One region of the Entomomonas asaccharolytica genome, then DNA from elsewhere that is predicted to be linked to it. Evidence: riboswitches for the same ligand, from Rfam matches in the RefSeq annotation. Region 1 holds a riboswitch; the other holds the start of a gene.
What was found. A riboswitch is a leader RNA that binds a small molecule or an ion and turns the genes downstream of it on or off. The one in region 1 is predicted to bind cobalamin.

Region 1 (7,575 bases):
GAGCAAATCACTTCATCTGGTTTATTAATTACAAAACTTCTCATAACTACCCCTTAATTTTCATCGGTATGCCCGAAACACTGAAATAAACTTCGTCGGCCTGCTCTGCAATATATTGATTTAACCAACCTAATAAATCGGTAAACTTTCTTTGTAAGGTATTTTCTGGCGTACCACCTAAACCAATTTCATTAGTCACAAAAATAAACTGCGCATCTTGTTGCGTAAACAAATCAAACTCTTGCTTAAGCTCAGTTAATGCTTGTTCAATATTACTGTCTAAATCAAAAAAATAATTGGTAGCCCATAAGGTAACGCAATCAACTAGCACCACTTTATTAATAACATTATGCTGTGATAATTTTTTTTCTTCTTCAATATTTACCCATTCATTACCACGTGCTAATTGGTGCCTTTGAATACGTTGCCTATATTCTTCATCCCAAACGCGAGAAGTGGCGATATAGATAGGATTAGCGCTTAACGATAATGCTAACTTTTCAGCAAAACTACTTTTGCCTGACCGTTGACCACCTGTTACTAAGGTTATTTTTTTCATCACTGTTGCTCTGTTAGCCATTCACCAATGGCGGCCACTAACTGATTATTTTGCGCTACACTCTGACTAGCTACTCTAAAATAATATTGATCTAATCCCACAAAATTAGCCGCGTCACGAATTAATAAATGATGTTTATTGGCTAAATAATTTTTTAATTCAGCAGCACTTTTACCATTTAATAATTTCACTAAAAAGTAATGGGTTTGCGTAGGTAAAACCTGTAGTTGCTTAAAGGCTGCTAAGGCTTGCTGTAATTGCTTGGTTTGTTGCAATAAGGTTAATAAATAAACCTGTAATTCATTAGCATGTTGTAATAAATATTTGCCTGCCACTATGGCTAAACTATTGACGGACCAAGGCATTCGAAAATAATTAATACGTGCTATTAAATCACTATTAGCTACTAAATAACCCAGTCGTAAACCTGGGATAGCAAACTTCTTAGTCATAGAATGCAACACTATTACATTAGGGTATTGAATCACTTTATCAATGGCTAATAATGCATTTTCTGCAAAGGCTGCATAGGATTGATCAATTACAAAATACGTTGTTGGATATTGCTTAAATAAGGTAAGTAATTGCTGTTCCGAATAAACTTCACCCGTTGGATTATTAGGGCTACATAACCAACATAATTCTGTTTCAGCAGGAATATCGCTTATATTAAAAACATGTTGTAGTTGGTGTTGGTGTATCTCACAAGCATCCGCATATTCACTAAATACAGGCGATGCAATAGTCGTTTTACTACCAACAAACGCTTGCGCAATAAGGTAAATTGCCTCTGTTGCTCCATTAGTAACAGAAATACAACTATCGGTAATATTAGCCTGCTCTGCTAATAACTTTCTAATAGAAACTGCATCAGGCTCGGGATAACTATAAATAGCCTCAATATGCTGTGCTAGGTATTGTTCTAAACCTGATAAATCCGATTGGTGATAAACATTAGAGCTAAAATTAGCTGTAATTATTGGATACTGATAACCATCATCACCATGCCCATTAATCATTTTTAACTCTCTTATTTAACCACTTCTGTTAAATTACTTTGCTCAAAAAAATCCTGCTCAGTACGATACAATGGCAAACCTTTTTCAGTATGTAAACGTATCAACCATGGCTGTACTAGCCCTGCTTGCTTGATTAAATCACTCTGCAAAAATACCTCTTGCGTAGCACCATGGGTTAATAAGTGGCCTCGATCTAGTACATAAACCTCATCGCATACTTGGTAAATCAAATCAATATCATGGCTAGAAATAACTACTTGTTTGCCTTCTGCTACTACCCTTTGCAAAATCTCAATAATATGTTGTCGCCCCATTGGGTCTAAACCTGCGGTAGGCTCATCCAATAAAATACAAGGCGCATCTAATACCAAAGCACCTGCAATAGCCACCCGCTTCTTCTGTCCAAAGCTTAAATATTGAATAGGTTGATCTGCAAAATGTTGCGCATCTACTAATGCTAAAGCATTATTAACGCGCCTAGTAATTTCATCTTCAGCCACCCCTAAATTGCGTAAACTAAACGCAATATCACTGCGTATATCGGTATAAAAAATCTGCTGATCTGGATCTTGAAAAACAATTGATACATTTTGCCGTAATTGATATAAATCTTGCTTTTTATAACTGATGGGTTTGCCATTCCAACACACTTCACCTGCATTAGGCTTTAAAATACCCAGCAAGATCATAAATAAAGTAGATTTGCCTGAACCATTGGCACCAATCAGCCCTGTTACCTTACCTGATGATAAATTTAAGCTAATATCCTCTAACGCCCAGTCACCTTGCTCATATTTAAAACTAACATTGTTTGTTGATAACATATACTTCTATTCCAACCTTAAAGGTGAAAATCACCCCTAAATAACTTAGTTTCTAGGGCTATAGTCATTTGGCTATAACGGGTTAAAACTCGGCTTAGTAACATGGTTATCAACATACCCAAAGAGCGATAACTGGTTCTAGGTGAGATATAACCAAAACGTAATGTTTGGGCACGCTTGATGGCTGCCACTTCATCTAAAAAGATAAATATAAAGCGATAGGTGAGTAAAATAATTTCCAACAATGCTTTCGGCATATGGATTTTTTTACCAATTTGAATTAACTGGTCAAAGGGAGTAGTTAATACAAATAAATAAGTAATAGCTAAACAAGATAAGCTTCGGAAAAAAGCATTTTGTGCTACCCATAAGGACTCGGCACTTACCCCAATATAAAGTGAACCAATATGAAAGCTGGCTAACAGCTTACTATTACTCCAGTCAAAAGATAATAAAATACCTGCTACACTTACCATTAGAAAAGCAAAAGGAACCATCATCCATTTACAGTATTTACTAAAACTAATCCGTGTAACATAACAAGTGATAGGTGCTAGTACAACTAAAATAATTAATTGTACAAACCATATTGAACACAAAGCCACTAGCAATAAAACAATATAAGCTAACCCTTTAGTTAGCGGATTTATTTCACGCCAGCGGCTTTGATAGGCATAATGATCAATTTCTAACATCAGTCTTTGGCCTTCTACCACGATAAAAGCCTAAAATATAGCAAATTATCCCTGTGCCAATAGAGCCTTGTAAGGTAAATAGTAAACTTTCTACTTCGCCACTAGCAGGCTCAAAGAAAGACTCAAACCATGGTTCATAATCAGGATGGCTTTGAGTAATAGCCTCCTCTGCTTGACCATCTGCACCGCTAAACTCTGCCCCTTTATTAGCAGGCAAAAAGAAAGGGACTAAACACATAATTACCACAATGGTTAATAACAATAGATTCTTTTTCATTGTGTAAAGCCCCCAACTGGTGCAATTTTACGCTCAGTAATAACATTATAAATAATAACTGTTAATAACCCCTCAGCAATAGCAATAGGGATTTGCGTTAAGCAGAAAATACTCATAAATTTAGTAGCAGCAGCCAAAAAACCTAACTGTGGGTCAGGGAAAGCGCCTGCTAACTGAATAGAAGTGACAAAGTAAGTGACAATATCGGCTGTAAAGGCACATAAAAATACCCCTACATCTTTACGAATTTTAAACTTACAGGAGATTCGCCAAATGTAATAACCAACCACAGGCCCAAATACCGCCATTGACATACCGTTAGCGCCTAACGTAGTTAACCCGCCATGAGCTAAAAACAAAGCTTGGAATAACAACACAATACCTGCTAACACAGCCATTACCCAAGGGCCAAACATCACCACCCCTAAGCCAACGCCCGTAGGGTGTGAGCAGCTACCTGTGACAGATGGCATTTTTAAAGAAGACAGTACAAACACAAAAGCAGCACAAAGTGCTAGTAATACTTTTTTATCAGTACTACCCATAGATATTTTCTTTAATTGATAGATGCCCAGAATTAGAAAAGGAATATAAATTGCCCACCAAGTACCAGCCCAAAGTGGGGGTAAAAACCCTTCCATAATATGCATTGCAAAAGCTTGTTGCGGAAATAATATCAGTAAGGCCACCCCGCCAATTACTGATAAACGCTTGAATCTGATATTCATCGTTATAACCTTAATTTGTTAGGTAACAAATATCCCTCGCTTCATGCAAGTAAGGTTATATAGATAAAATAAATTATTTCATAGATATAACCCTTCCCACCGAAGGGGGTATTCTTCTGTAATCAAATAGGTCTTCTGGCTTAGCTTCATCCTCTTCTGTTCCTTCCCGAGTTTCCTCAGTGGTTATAACAGAATCGTCCACCTTACAGCAGCGGGGGCTGCGCAGGAATTACACCTGCTTCCTTAGCATAAATGCTATATTTGACTACAATTTAGGCAAAAGTCTATGCCCTTTTTTCTAGCAGGTAAATGTGAATTTGAGTAAAGATTGATTTAGGTAATGGCTTAGTTAAATTAACTTTAAAGATAATTAATAATCATTTCAAAATAACTCTTATCACTGATCTGATAAAGTCTATACACGTAATCTATCTAAGTACTTATATTTACTTTAGCTCTGCATTAAAGCGATCAAATATAAACATATATCTACTAGTATAAATTAAAGACCTTTAGTTTTAACTTTCTTTTTGCTTTTTAAAAAACTTATCTCTATGATCTTTTAAATAAAAATCTTGTTTATCACTAAAACAACCAACATTTTTTTCTATAATATTCCATTTTTCAAAAATGGCATCTTTTTTGACTATCTCAGAAATCAACATAGTTCCATCTTTCTGAAAACTTATTAAATATCTATCAAATAAGTAATCAATATGAGGAGCTAAAAGTAAACCATTATTACCATCAACTCTTTCCTCTCTGGTACAATCTACCCAGCGTTTAATATGACTAGCTATTAAGTATCTATCTTTTATTTTATCGAAATCATACAATGTATTTGTTACTCGACAAACTTTCTCAATTTTTAATAGGTTTTCAGTAAATTTTAACTGTGCTGTCCTAATATCAACTAGTGCTTTTTTAGTTGTATTAACTGGTATGGCAGAAGTATCTTTTTCAACTATTTCTTGCACTAATAATTTATCTAACTCTAATTTAATATCATTAACTTTATTTTCAATGGACAATTTTTCAAAGAAAAAATTTGCATATTCCTTAGAGATCTCTATCAAATATTGTTGTTTTAACCCAATTGTACTTAGTTCACTTTTATTTTTTTGTTTAACAAAAGGTGAAGGTGATGAGTTAATTTTATTTATTAAATCTATATAATTTTTTAGAAAAATATCTTGTTTGGGATGAAACCAATCTATTCTTAAAGCATGGCCATCCATATTAGCCCAGTTATTAAATGTTGAATACTCTGGGGCAACTCGAGAATAAGATGATTGTATTACAATGCCAATATCTTTGATATGTTGATCTACGCAAGTAAAAACAATATCGCCAACTTGAGCAACATTCATATTCTCATAACCAACGTTTCTTCTACCAGCTTTAGTTAGTTTTGGTGACCATAGAAAACCTTCACTAGTCGCTATATGATAAGTCTCCCCAAGAGCAACAATCCAATACTTTTCCATTATTTACCTATCCAAAAATAATATATAGATAGACATTAAATAACATATTTAGCTTTTACTCCACTGCTTATTCACCAAAATAGTAGTAAAGTAAGGTAGTTTTTCATCGGCTGGAATATCTTTTAAATTACGGTATTGCTTTTCAGAAGTTAGGGAAGCATCAGATACTAATACCGCATAATCTAATAACCCTAATTCTTCAATTAATGCTTTTACATCAGGTAGGCAAGAGGCGGCTTTCATTAGTACTAGGCTTGAATGTTGTTGTAGTGCTTGGGCTAGTATTTCTTTACCTACAGTACAAGACATCACTACTAAGGATTGGGTTTCCATTGCTAACGGGCGTTTTGTTTTGGCGGCAATTAGAGCAAATGAGGTAATACCAGGGATAATTTCTATATCTAAACCATCAGGTAAGCGTTCTAAAATACTTACCCATGTGCTGTAGAGCATGACATCGCCTAAGGATACAAAAGCAACTTTTTTGCCTGCGGTTATATCGCTAACAATTTCATCAGTTACCGCTTGCCATGCTTGTTGTTTTTCCTCTGTGTTATTGCTCATGGGGAAATGGCGTTCTTTAATTTCGGTTTGGCTGCCAATATATTCGCGCACAATAGAAAGCGCCAAGCTATCGCCACCTTTACGGGCAGCAGGGGCATAGACGATATCCATATGAGCTAATAATCTAGCCGCCCTTACAGTAATTAAATCAGATGCACCAGGGCCTGTTCCTATTGCGTATAATTTTCCAGTCATTTTATTGTTTCTCACTTACTGCATCTAATAAATGTTGGGCAAATAATGCTCGGATTTGTTGGTTTTCACCTAAGCCTTGCAGGTAGCACTCTGTTTCAATACCTAACGCTTTAATTTGGCTATTCCAAGAATCTACTTCATCAGATGCCATATCATTAATAGCATGATCGCCAGCCACTATCATAAACGGCATTAAATGTACCTTACGCACCTTATCTCGTTGTAAGCGTTCTAAAATAGTTTCTATTTCAGGATAGCTTTCTACTGCGCCCATCATAAAAGGTAGTTTTTTATCCATAAATAGATGATCGATACAAGCGTAAGCAGCAAAGGTATGATGAGTAGTACCATGTCCCATAAACAGTACTCGCTCATCGGGTTGCAAGTTAGGTGCTTGGGCTCTTAATGCGTCAATAACTGTTTCAAAGTCTTCAAAAGTAGTTAGTAGAGGTTTACCAATTTCCATACGCTGAAACTGATCTTTATATACCATTACTTCACTGGTAATTTTCTCGTACTCTTCACCGTTAATAATATGTAGTGATTGAATAACCACATCAGTATAACCTTGCTCAATTAACCGTTCTAAGGCTTGTTGTGGACTATCCACATACATTTGATCGCGCTCTGCAATTTTTCTACGAATAATATGTGATGTCCAAGAACGGAAAAAGTCACGGTCTGGACATATATCACGCATCGCCTGCTCACAGGCTTCAATATTTTTGATTCGTGTTTCAGGGTAACTAGTCCCAAAACTAACCACTAATAATGCTTTTTTCACAGCTATCACCTTATTCAGCAGGGTCGCTAATAAATTGAGAAAAATCGAGTAAGTTATGTAAGCCTACTACCTCACCAATTACAATTAATGCAGGTGGCTTAACTTTTTGCTCTTTAGCTACTTGTACAATAGTGCTTAAGGTACCTGTTACTATTCGTTGGTTAGCACGGCTAGCCCACATAATAATGCCCACTGGGGTATCAGCACTTTTGCCATATTGCATTAGTTCTTCTGTTATATTCGCTAAATTGGACACACCCATTAAGATCACAATAGTGCCTTGTAACTGTGCTAATGCTTGCCAGTTGATGGGGTCTTTTTCTTTATCTGCCCGTAAGTGGCCTGTTACCACATGGAACGAGGAAGCATAGTCACGATGGGTAACAGGAATACCTGCATAGGTTAAACCACCAATAGCAGAAGTTACCCCAGGCACTACTTCA
Region 2 (7,575 bases), 690 kb from region 1:
AAAGATTGGCAAGGGCAACTTAAGCTATTTAAAATAGAGGATACACAAGCTTTATTCACTTGGTTGCATGAATGGCTACCTGCCCAACAAGCGATTACTGAAATACCACAAGCAATGGAGATCAATGCCGATTGGCAATTACACTTTCCTAATGGCATAACTAACTTCAAACCTAATCAAGGCTACTTTAATTTAGATGCTTCATTACCCAACCCTTGGCCTATTATTAAACTAGGTTATTTACAAGGAGTAATAAAAACAAAAGTTACCCTTAATAATTATCGCCCTCGAATAGAAAAATTAGATACTGATGTTAAATTAACCAATCTGGATCAAACCTTACTCGAACAATTACCTAAAGACTTACAACCCAACAGCGTGAGTTTAACACTACAACCTTTAGCTATTAATGACTCACATCCTGCAGCAGATAGAGCGTTAACTATTCATTTAAATATTGAAGGTGTAACAAACACCTTATTTACATCCAATATATTTATTAACACTAAACAATCCGAAATACAATTGGAAGAGGCATTATTACAAGCTAATAGCAAGAAGCTTACAGTGTTAGGTTATAACATAGAAAATGGACGCCTATCATTACCTTTTAAAGCTACAGTAAATACTAAACAAACAACCATCGCTTTTGATAAAACGTCAGTAATTACACTAGCACAAGTAACGAGTAAAGAAATTGGTGCTAAAAACTTGCAGATAGTTGCTAGCAATTTAATAACAACTATTAATTATGAAGATAAAGACAATATCAAAGTAACAGCTAGCAGCCCTATTATAATATCTGCCTCTTCATTAATTCATGCAATGTTAAAATCTATTAGTTGGCGATTAACAGGTCAGCTAGTGGCTGATTTAACACAAATGAGCTTCACAGGAAAAATTAATAATGGTGCTGATCTATCAGCTGATATAACTGTAAAAACTGATTACACTAAACAATTAGCTATTACTGCAAAAACGCCAGATCTTTTTTTTAGAACCTCTAATATGTTTGCAAAAACATTTAAAGATTGGCCTGAACTATTAGAAATAGCTACAGGTAAAATAAATCTTAATGGTTCGGTTACTATACCCCTTGCTAACGGCTTATTAAAAACCAATGCTACTGCTAAGTTTAGTGGTCTTTCGGGTATTTTTGATCGTAGTGAATTTACAGACCTATCAGGATCAGCAACCATTGATTTACAAAATAATCGACTAAAAATAAGCTCTACAGACCTCACATTAACTGAAGCTAATCCTGGTATTATTATGGGACCTGCCCAGTTTAAAGGTGATTATACAGCCACGCTTAATAACTTGCTTCAAGGTACCGTAAATTGGACAAAAATGGAGTTAGGTATGTTTACGGGAGAAGTATGGTTAAAGCCAGGCCAGTTAAACTTAGCTAAACTACCACAACAACTAAACTTGCAAATAAAAGACTTACAACTCACTGATATATTAAAAGCTTATCCTACCGAAGGACTTGATGGAGAAGGAATATTAGATGGCAAATTACCCATTATTATCAGTAAAAATGGCATAGAGGTAAAAGAAGGTAAATTAGAGGCTCGCAAAGCTGGCTTTATCAAATTTGACTCCCCCTCTATTAAAGCAATGGGACAAAATAACCCTAGTATGCAGTTAGTCACAGAAGCATTAGAAAACTTTCAATACACAATATTAAATAGCCAAGTTTCTTATGACCAAGGTACAGCTACTCTTGGATTACAGATCAGTGGTAGAAACCCTAATGTAAAAAATGGACAACTTATTAATTTGAATATTACCTTAGAAGAAGATATTCCTGCATTAATGACAACCTTGCAATTAAGTGATCGAGTCAGTGAAACCATTCGAGATCGTGTACAAAAACGTTTACAACAACGATCTAGTAAAAACTAAGAAAGGTCGTTATGATGGCAAAATTATATTTTAAAAATTAAAGGGGATATCATGCGAATAGGACTACTCAGCATTTCTATTCTGTTAACTGGTTTTTTAGCAGCTTGTACACCTACCGTTAAAGTGGAAGCGCCTAGTGAGCCTATTAATATTAATTTGAATGTTAAAATTCAACATGAAATTTATATTAAAGTAGATAAAGAACTTGATAATATTCTTAACAGCTCAAGTGGTCTATTCTAAGGAGACTTACATGAATTTACGTAAAGCAATCACCATGTCACTATTAGCAGCCACTTTATCACTACCTGTTGCTGCAATGAACTTAAATGAAGCCATGAGCGCTTTAGGGCAAGCTAAAGCCAGTGGACAAGTAGGTGAAATGGCCAATGGCTATCTTGGTATTGTAAAAAATGAAGGTAACGCAGCTGTCATTACTCAATTGATTAATGATGCACGTAAAAAAGAATACCAAAATTTAGCCAAGAAAAATGGTATTACATTAAATGATGTTGAGGTTATGGCAGGCCAAAAAGCGCAAGAGAAAACACCAGCAGGACAATATATTAATGTTGGTGGTAAATGGCAGAAAAAATAGTAAATATTAGCTAAAAAAAGCGACCTCAATAGGTCGCTTTTTTATTGATTAAAATAATTTAGGTGTCCAAGTTACACCGAGCATTGCTGTAATACCCTCTTCCCTATAACCATAATTTTGTGAGTTATAAGTGTATATATTACGATAATAAGATTTATCTAAAAGATTATCTATTTTTGCATCAAATTTAATTTCAGGCGTTGCTTGCCAACTGCCTCTTATACCCAATAAACCATAACCTGGTATATTTATATTATTGGCTGCATCACCATAACTCGAACTAACAGCTAACCAGCTAGCGCCAATAGCAAAATCACCAAATTGGCGATCTATATCTAAATTAAGTGTACGTCTTGCTCTATTTTGTAATGTCTTGCCTGTCTTTGCATCTCTAGGATCTATAATACTTACTCCAAGCGCACCATTCCAACCTGCTATTTCTTGGTTTAAAGTGGCTTCAAAACCATTAATTCTTGCTTTTTCAACATTATAATTCATACCTGTATAGGTAATAGGATCAGATACATATACGATCATATCGCGAATAGTCGTACGATATATTGAGGCTTCTAAGCGAGTTTTTTCAGCCAATTGACTACGCCACTGAACTTCATAGCTTTTAGATTGTTCTGGTTTTAAATTAGGATTTGCCCCCCACCCTGATGGAGCATATGCATCATTGAATGTTGGTACACGAAACCCTTCTGCATAAGAAAAAATTAACTGATTATCAGGATTAATATGAAAACCTAAACTCGCATTCCATGTGTTTTTACTGCCATATTGTTGGCTTTTATCGTAACGTAAACCTATCTCAGTAAAAACAATATCACCTTGATAATTGTATTGAATAAACCCTGCTCTATTCCAGCGACTAGTTCTTGCATAAGCGTTATTACGATCACTATGTAATTTATCATTTAAATAATCAAGGCCAATTAGTACAGAATTTTTAGTATCTAAATTAAACGTATTTAACCATGTAGCAGAATCACGATAGATATTATAGTCATAACTAGCAAAAATACCTTTATCTAACTTATCCCGACCTTTTATTTTGTCTTCAGCATGGCCTGCTTCTAAACGTGTTGTCCAAAAGTCATTAACATTAAAATTAACATAGGCTGAAGAACTATTGGTTACAAAATCAAAATAAGGTTTTGTTCCTGTAGCAGGCCATCCAGAGCCAAAAGGATTATCATATTCAGTTCTACCTCGTTGATTTAAAGTATTAAAACCTAATTCGAGATCATCCGTTAATTGATGGCTTATGGTAAAACTCAATGATTTATTGCGGTAAGCATCATGATCTTTATCTGAACTAAATGATTTTCTTGTTCTGTCTATTCCTTGTGTCTCATTTAATGCGGTATTTAAACTAAACTTTGTTTGCTTATTACCACCTGAAAGACCTAAACTGCGTTCCCATGTGCTACGGTTACCAGCTGCAACACGTAATCTTGCATTTAATCCATCACCATCTGCACGACGGGTAAAAATTTGAATAACACCACCAATAGCATCGGCACCATAGATTGCAGAACGAGAGCCACGCAACACTTCCACTCGCTCTATTTGATCGATAGCAAGGTATTGTAGTGAAGCACCGCCATTTGTTAATGTGTTAACTCTTTGCCCATCAATCAATACTAGCGTTTGTGCTGTTTTTGTGCCACGTAAGAATACCCCTGTGGTACTCCCCTTGCCTCCTGATTGAGTGATTTGTACACCTGGTACTTTGTTTAATAAATCTACTACCGAAGATGGCTGTAAACGATCAATATCCGTTCTAGTAAATACGGTTATTGCAGCATTGGTTTGTTCTCGTGGTTGAATATCCCTATTAGCTGTCACCACAATGGTATCTAATTTTAAAGCATCAGCGAAAGACTCTTTATTAGTGGTTTCTTGTGCAAATACAGAGCTGGTTGATATCAATAGAATGGATACTGATAGACAAGATAATTTCATATAACCCTCAAAAGTATAATTAGGCTTTTGAGGAGGGTAAAACAGGCAGCATAAACCCTAGCTGCTGGTGGAACCCTCCGCTACACCAGTAGTAAATTGCGTTATACCTATGAAATAAGTAATTTAGGGCGGTCTCCGGGCTTATGATCTGCTTACTCCACCTTCCCATAAAAATTACAGTGGTTATACTAGAGGGCAGTGCTAATTTTTAGCTATCAATTACCGTTGCGGGGGCAGCACAGGATTATAATGAAATCACCTGTTTCCCACTTCCTAACGCAAAATCAGTTGCTTACATTAAAATATAATGTTACAAGTTACAAGCAATATTATTATATTGTTTACTCTTTAGTCAGCTAAATAAGATGAGCGGGTTAATCCTAAACGAAAAGCATCCAAATATTGATTACGCTCAGATGGTGTTAAATGTGCATTTCCCACCTTATCTCGATAGAGATTAATCAGCTTTTCAGGTGACATATGCACATAACGCAACATATCCTCAATGGTATCGTGGGTTTCAATACCTGAATATTGAATACTGCCATCAGCATTTTGATAGATATTTACTGAGTCAGTATCACCAAACAAGTTATGCATATCCCCCAAAATCTCTTGATAAGCACCTACTAAAAAAATGCCAATAAGATATTCTTCACCTTCTGTTATTTCATGTACTGGCATTGTATTTTCAATGCTTTGCTCATCAATATAACGCTGTAATTTGCCATCAGAATCACAGGTTAAATCTTGTAACACTGCACGTCGTAAAGGTTCTTCAGTAAGACGTTGTAGAGGAACAGTAGGCAATATCTGATCAATCGCCCATGTATCAGGTAGACTTTGAAAAACAGAAAAATTACAGATATATTTATCCGCCAATTTATCATTTAATTCATCCATCACAGGACGATGAGATTTTTGGCGTGCTTTTAATTGGTCAGATAAGCGGCGACAAATAGCATAATAACATTGTTCTGCAATGGCCTTTTGCGCCATATTTAATTTACCCACAGAATATTGGGCAGATGCTTCCTCAATTAAATGCACTGCACGCCAATAAGTTTCTGTTACCATTTCAGAATCAGTAGGTAACAACAACTCCATTAACTGTTGAATAATTTCAGGTTGCTCATGTAAATTATCAATGGTGGGTGGTTGATCGTTATGTTTTTCTACATCTGTAACATTAACCACTAATACTGCATGGTGGGCTGTAATCGCTCGACCACTTTCAGACATAATATTAGGATGTGGTAACTTTTGTAGATCACAAAACTCTTTAATCATTGCCACTACACTTGCCGCATAGTCCTCAATGTCATAGTTAATAGAACTGTCATTACGAGAATGTGTACCATCATAATCTACGCCTAAACCACCGCCAATATCTATATAATCGACAGGTAATCCTAAATTACGTAATTCGCCATAATAACGAATAGCCTCTCTAAAACCACGTCGATAATCAGCAAGGTTAGAAATTTGCGATCCCATATGAAAATGCATTAGGCGAATGCCTTGTGCTAATCCTGCGTCAGAAAATCTTTTAACAACGGTTAAAATTTGCGCAGCAGATAAACCAAATTTAGACTTATCTCCCCCTGTATCAGCCCATTTGCTTGAAGCTAAAGAAGATAAACGTACACGTAAACCAATCTGTGGTTCTACTGCTAAGGCTTTAGATTCCTCAATAACAAAAGGTACTTCTGATTCTTTCTCAATCACAATAAAAACATTGTGGCCTAATTTTTTACCCATCAGAGCCAATCGTATAAACTCACGATCTTTATAACCATTACAAACAATAGTGCTGCCCTTCGGAGCTAAAGCTAACACAGCCATTAACTCAGGTTTGGAACCTGCTTCAAGACCAATAGATACATGCTCTGTAGCAATAATATTTGCTACCACAGCTTCTTGTTGATTTACTTTAATAGGATAAACGGCTGTATATTTTCCCGCATAGTCTAACCGAGCTATTTGTTCATCAAATGCACCTGTAAGACAACGTACTCGATCTTGTAAAATATCAGGAAAGCGTAATAATAAAGGAAGCTGTAAGCCAGAATCATTTAATTGATTAATCAGCGAATATAAATTAATTTGGTTGATATTATTTCTTTGCGGATGAACCAACAAATCACCCTGATCATCAATAGAAAAATATCCTGCACCCCAATGCCTAACACCATAAACACTGCGAGTATCAGCTACTGTCCACTCACTACCATCATCTTTACGGGTACGTTTAAAAACTGTTGACATCACTTGCCCTTATTACTTAATTAATTTAGGGTTTTATCCCCCTGATTTTTTGACTTTAAAACCATGTTTAATCAGTTCCTGCATTAATAATTCAACGTGCTCACCTTGAATCTCAATAATGCCTTCTTTTAAAGTGCCACCTGTACCACAACGACGTTTTAAGGCAGTTACTAAATCTTTTAACTCCGCCTCTGCTAAAGGAACACCTGTAATAGTAGTAACAGTTTTACCACCCCTGCCCTTTGTCTCACGACGAATACGAACTACACCATCACCTTCAACCACAGTTTGTTGTTTACATTCACACTGATTAACAGGTTTTCCACAATCAGGGCAGTGACGCCCTGAATCTGTTGAATAAACTAAACCACCTAAATCTGCTAAAGAAGCTAATTTTTTAGCCACGCTTTTAACCCTGTTCTAATAAACGACGCAAATCAATGACTGCTGCATTTGCCCGAGAAATATAACTTGCCATCACCAAAGAGTGATTTGCCCAAAAGCCAAAACCACTACCATTCAGAATAACAGGACTCCAAATAGATTGTTGAGTTGCTTCTAAATCACGAATAATTTGTCTTAAACTCACCAACGCCCCTTTTTTAACTAGAATATCTTGGAAATCAATCTCTACAGCACGTAATAAATGAGACAAAGCCCAAGCTTGTCCGCGTGCTTCATAAAATACATTATCAATCTGTAACCAAGGAGTTTTATCAATCTTTTCCTTAGAGGAAGCATCATCAGTAATATCTTTAGCCATTAAATCAACACTTTGTTGCCCTACACTGGCAGATAAACGTTGTGAAATTGAACCTAATTGAGTTTCC

Region 2: linked by a shared signal. The riboswitch ahead of JHT90_RS07585 (TonB-dependent receptor plug domain-containing protein) and the one ahead of JHT90_RS04285 (energy-coupling factor ABC transporter permease) in region 1 are both predicted to bind cobalamin.

What each region holds. Positions count from the first base shown of each region.
Region 1 covers NZ_CP067393.1:944,560-952,134, reverse strand. Annotated here, with positions in the region: gene cobT (nicotinate-nucleotide--dimethylbenzimidazole phosphoribosyltransferase) at 1-44, opposite strand, end outside; gene cobU (bifunctional adenosylcobinamide kinase/adenosylcobinamide-phosphate guanylyltransferase) at 47-559, opposite strand; gene JHT90_RS04305 (aminotransferase class I/II-fold pyridoxal phosphate-dependent enzyme) at 559-1,578, opposite strand; gene JHT90_RS04300 (ATP-binding cassette domain-containing protein) at 1,590-2,402, opposite strand; gene cbiQ (cobalt ECF transporter T component CbiQ) at 2,420-3,097, opposite strand; gene JHT90_RS04290 (energy-coupling factor ABC transporter substrate-binding protein) at 3,084-3,374, opposite strand; gene JHT90_RS04285 (energy-coupling factor ABC transporter permease) at 3,371-4,102, opposite strand; cobalamin riboswitch at 4,211-4,382, opposite strand; gene JHT90_RS04280 (HNH endonuclease signature motif containing protein) at 4,621-5,589, opposite strand; gene JHT90_RS04275 (cobalt-factor II C(20)-methyltransferase) at 5,638-6,348, opposite strand; gene cbiK (sirohydrochlorin cobaltochelatase) at 6,350-7,132, opposite strand; gene cobA (uroporphyrinogen-III C-methyltransferase) at 7,143-7,575, opposite strand, start outside.
Region 2 covers NZ_CP067393.1:1,637,978-1,645,552, reverse strand. Annotated here, with positions in the region: gene JHT90_RS07600 (YdbH domain-containing protein) at 1-1,908, shown strand, start outside; gene JHT90_RS07595 (YnbE family lipoprotein) at 1,960-2,151, shown strand; gene JHT90_RS07590 (YdbL family protein) at 2,162-2,506, shown strand; gene JHT90_RS07585 (TonB-dependent receptor plug domain-containing protein) at 2,555-4,477, opposite strand; cobalamin riboswitch at 4,588-4,792, opposite strand; gene speA (arginine decarboxylase) at 4,826-6,745, opposite strand; gene JHT90_RS07575 (translation initiation factor Sui1) at 6,779-7,150, opposite strand; gene JHT90_RS07570 (DUF2333 family protein) at 7,155-7,575, opposite strand, start outside.